Regions from separate parts of the Fusibacter sp. QWL-12 genome, predicted to be linked through region 2. Evidence: a T-box and tRNA genes for the amino acid it is inferred to sense, from the RefSeq annotation. Region 2 holds a T-box; the other holds one or more tRNA genes.
What was found. The T-box of region 2 lies ahead of argS (arginine--tRNA ligase). A T-box ahead of a tRNA ligase gene usually reads a tRNA of that ligase, here a tRNA-Arg.
Positions count from the first base shown of each region.

Region 1: it encodes a tRNA-Arg, which carries the amino acid that the T-box ahead of argS (arginine--tRNA ligase) is inferred to sense. The anticodon was not compared.

Region 1 covers NZ_CM178745.1:2,325,378-2,327,603, forward strand. Annotated here, with positions in the region: rRNA gene AC4PID_RS11270 (23S ribosomal RNA) at 1-49, shown strand, start outside; rRNA gene rrf (5S ribosomal RNA) at 206-322, shown strand; tRNA gene AC4PID_RS11280 (tRNA-Asn) at 348-422, shown strand; tRNA gene AC4PID_RS11285 (tRNA-Leu) at 438-524, shown strand; tRNA gene AC4PID_RS11290 (tRNA-Met) at 533-607, shown strand; tRNA gene AC4PID_RS11295 (tRNA-Glu) at 625-699, shown strand; tRNA gene AC4PID_RS11300 (tRNA-Val) at 703-778, shown strand; tRNA gene AC4PID_RS11305 (tRNA-Asp) at 807-883, shown strand; tRNA gene AC4PID_RS11310 (tRNA-Thr) at 891-966, shown strand; tRNA gene AC4PID_RS11315 (tRNA-Tyr) at 978-1,062, shown strand; tRNA gene AC4PID_RS11320 (tRNA-Gly) at 1,070-1,144, shown strand; tRNA gene AC4PID_RS11325 (tRNA-Arg) at 1,154-1,230, shown strand; tRNA gene AC4PID_RS11330 (tRNA-Ser) at 1,236-1,324, shown strand; tRNA gene AC4PID_RS11335 (tRNA-Ile) at 1,338-1,414, shown strand; tRNA gene AC4PID_RS11340 (tRNA-Phe) at 1,422-1,497, shown strand; gene AC4PID_RS11345 (chorismate mutase) at 1,643-2,008, shown strand; gene cdaA (diadenylate cyclase CdaA) at 2,109-2,226, shown strand, end outside.
Region 2 covers NZ_CM178745.1:2,835,107-2,837,332, forward strand. Annotated here, with positions in the region: gene AC4PID_RS13555 (rhomboid family intramembrane serine protease) at 1-736, opposite strand, end outside; T-box leader at 901-1,091, shown strand; gene argS (arginine--tRNA ligase) at 1,129-2,226, shown strand, end outside.

The DNA.
Region 1 (2,226 bases), 510 kb from region 2:
CAGTAATGCATTCAGCTGACAGGTACTAATAGGTCGAGGTCTTGACCAAGATTTTTACTAAAACTTTTAATGAATGATCTGTATGTAGTTTTTAGGGTATATACCTTAAACTGTTGAAACCATCATTTTATGATGTTTTAATAGAAAGCCTAGTCTATTTACTTCGTAAACAGACCCACGGCTGAATTTGCAAAGCAAATTCATATCTAGTGACGATGGCGGAGGGGCAACACCTGTTCCCATACCGAACACAGAAGTAAAGTCCTCCAGCGTCGATGGTACTTAGCGGGCAGCTGCTTGGGAGAGTAGAACGTTGCTAGTTAAAAAGTTGTTTTTACAACTTATATTCCAAGGTAGCTCAATGGTGGAGCACTCGGCTGTTAACCGATAGGCTGAGGGTTCGAATCCCTCCCTTGGAGCCATTTTATTTAAAAGTTGCCGTGGTGGCGGAACTGGCAGACGCACAGGACTTAAAATCCTGCGGTGGCGACACCGTACCGGTTCGATTCCGGTCCTCGGCACCAACTTTTATCGCGGAGTGGAGCAGTGGCAGCTCGTTGGGCTCATAACCCAAAGGCCGCAGGTTCGAATCCTGCCTCCGCAACCATGAATATTTTCATCCTAGGCCCCTTGGTCAAGCGGTCAAGACACCGCCCTTTCACGGCGGTAACAGGGGTTCGATTCCCCTAGGGGTCACCATTTGGAAGTTTAGCTCAGCTGGGAGAGCATCTGCCTTACAAGCAGAGGGTCATAGGTTCGATCCCTATAACTTCCACCATTTTTGAACTTAGAAATAAGTTCATCGCGGTCCAGTAGTTCAGTTGGTTAGAACGCTAGCCTGTCACGCTAGAGGTCGAGGGTTCGAGTCCCTTCTGGATCGCCATTTATATGCCGGTGTAGCTCAATTGGTAGAGCAACTGACTTGTAATCAGTAGGTCGCGGGTTCGAGTCCCATCACCGGCTCCATTTTTCAAAGTGGAGGGGTTCCCGAGTGGCCAAAGGGGGCTGACTGTAAATCCGTTATCTGAGATTTCGAAGGTTCGAATCCTTCTCCCTCCACCAAAAATATGCGGAAGTGGCTCAGTGGTAGAGCATCGCCTTGCCAAGGCGAGGGTCGCGAGTTCGAATCTCGTCTTCCGCTCCAATTTAATAGGCGTCCGTAGCTCAACTGGATAGAGCACCGCCCTTCTAAGGCGGGGGTTTGGGGTTCGAGTCCCTACGGACGCGCCATATAAGGAGAGGTACCGAAGCGGTCATAACGGGGCGGTCTTGAAAACCGTTAGGGTGCAAGCCCACGTGGGTTCGAATCCCACCCTCTCCGCCATTTAAATAATTGTGGGCGTATAGCTCAGCTGGTTAGAGCGCACGCCTGATAAGCGTGAGGTCGGTGGTTCGAGTCCACTTATGCCCACCACAATTATGCCCAGATAGCTCAGTCGGTAGAGCAGGGGACTGAAAATCCCCGTGTCGGTGGTTCGATTCCGCCTCTGGGCACCATCTAGATCAATGATTAAGATTTCTTAGTCGTTGGTCTTTTACTTTTTTGTCAAATAAGTTATAGTATTAATATTACAAAGATAATATGGATTATCTCAATATAACCAAAACACTAAATCTGTGTAAGTGCAAAGGAAACATAATTATGAATCAAAATGGATTTAAAGAAGAGGAAAGAGAGAAAAGAGAATTGGGAAATAATACATTAAACGATTCTAATATATTGGATTCTCCGTTAATACAATATAGAAATCAATTAGATGAAATCGATAAGAATCTTATCAGATTACTTTCAGAGAGGTATAGCATCACAGATTTAGTTGGAGAATACAAAAGAGAACAGCAAATTGAAGTTTTAGATTCAGAACGAGAGAATAGATTGCTAGAAAGAGTGAAGAATTTGGCCATAGAGAATAAGATTTTAGTAAATCAAGAGGATTTGAATTTTTTAGTTGAACTGTATGAATCAATAATGAGGCATAGTAGGCTGAGACAAAGCAATAATAGATAAAGAATTACAATTATATTAAGATTCTCAGTTAGCTCATGTAAATTGAACCCATTAATAGTATACTTGAAATGGTATTTATTAAAGAATTTTTGAGGTGTTTATGGAATTTATTAATTCATTGTTTGACACAATGATGGCTTTCTTATCAGAAGTTAAATTAAATTATATTATTGATATTGGAATTATTGCCTTTGTATTTTACAAATTATTAGGATTAA
Region 2 (2,226 bases):
ATTTTTCAATTCTCCCTTCTGTATAATAGTAATAAGCTCCTGAGACGAACATCGTGTCATCTGATTGAATGCGATATGTTCCACCGGCGATAGGTGCAATGAGTAGAATGACAGCGAGGACATAATAAGGCAGACGCTTCATTGAAAATAACTTCATATGATTGATGCCCACTGCGCTTGCAACCACAAAACCACCGATTAAGCCACCGATATGACCTGCCATATCAATGTTAGGCCTTATAAGACCAATCACTAGGTTGACGACGATAAGAATAATCATGTCTCGTCCATAAATACGTTTGTATACCATAGGGTTTAATTTGTATAGATATAAGTTGGCGCCCATTAAACCAAAGATAGCACCTGAGGCACCAACTGACATGCCTTCAACAAGAACGAAGCTCGCAGCTGAGCCGACCAGTCCTGATATAAAGTAAATCAACAAAAACTTCTTCTTGCCAAAGAAGCGTTCGATGTCTCTACCAAAAATATATAGCGCAAGCATATTAAAAACAAGGTGCATGATGTCTGCGTGAAGGAACATCGCTGTCAGCAAGCGCCAGTATTCACCCAATCCAATCAATGGATTTACTTTTGCCCCAAGCTTAAGTAAACCGTTGCCACCTGTCATATCGATGAGCTGAGTGAGTAAAAACATGATGATGTTAACGCCAATGAGAATTTCTGTTAAGGTCGCATTTTTAATTTTATTCTTATAATAATTAAGGTTAGCCATTTGTCATCTCCATTTTACATACTTATAATAGTATGATTATACTATGAATTTAAGCGTTTGTGCGAAAATCAAAATGAATTCATAAATTCTTTACAGACGTGTCAAATACTGAAACAATGGGTTGAATTGTCCTAGAAAATATGCTAAACTTATGTTCAAATTAGTTAAATTCTATGAGTGGAAGAGTAAATCACATGTCCCTTTTAAGCGAATCGGAGTTGGTGGAAGTCCGATAATACATGTAGTTGAAGAGAGCCCATGAGAAGCCTATGGCCGGTCGTCCCCGTTATCGACATTGAGTGAGAAGGAGATTCCTTCTAATAAGAGTGGCAACGCGGATTTATTCGTCTCTTGATTAGAGGCGGATTTTTTTATTTTTTGAGGAGGTAGAGATGGTTAATTACAAAGAGGCAATCGCCAAGATATTGAGTGAATCAATTGATGCGATGTCCTACGATGAGATACTCACCCTCGTAGAACATCCGAAAAATCCAGAGATGGGAGATTATGCATTCCCATGCTTTAAGCTTGCAAAAGCGTTTAGAAAAGCACCAAACGTCATAGCGGAAGAGCTTGTTGCTACACTGGGTACGGTTGAACTGTTTTCTAAAATAGAAGCAATTGCAGGATTTTTAAACTTTACTGTAGATGCTGAACAGTTTGCTAAAAATGTAGTAGAAGAAGTGGTTAAATTAGGAGATGCTTATGGTGCATCTAATGTTGGAGAAGGCAAGAAGACGATAATTGAATATTCTTCTGTAAATATCGCTAAACCTTTCCATATGGGTCATATTAGAAGTACGATGATCGGTGAATCGCTTCATAGAATATATAAATTTTTAGGTTATGATACAGTTGCAGTTAACCACTTAGGTGACTACGGCACCCAGTTTGGTAAACTCATAGTAGCTTATAAGCTCTGGGGAGACAAAGATGTGATCGATGCTGATCCAATTCCAGAATTGCTTAAAATCTATGTGAAATTCCACCAAGAAGCAGAAACCAATCCAGCGCTTGAGGATGAAGCGAGAGCATGGTTTACAAAGCTTGAAAATGGCGATGCTGAAGCAACTGAACTATGGACGTTGTTTAAAGACATGTCGCTGAAAGTCTTTAATCGTGTCTACGGCAAGCTAGGCGTAACCTTTGATTCTTACGCAGGTGAAAGCTTCTATTCCGATAAAATGCCTGCGATTATTCAGGAATTAAGAGATAAAAAGTTGGTTGAGAAATCTGAAGGAGCTGAAATTGTTAATCTAGAACCATATGGTTTAATTCCAGCGTTGATTACTAAAAAAGATGGTTCTTCACTTTACTTAACACGTGACTTAGCTGCTGCTAAATACAGAAAAGAACACTATAACTTCGATAAAAACATCTATGTCGTTGGTAGTGCGCAAAAGCTACACTTCCAACAATGGATTAAGATTGTTGAGCTTATGGGCTACGATTGGTATAAGGATTGTATTCACGTTGAGTTCGGGATGGTT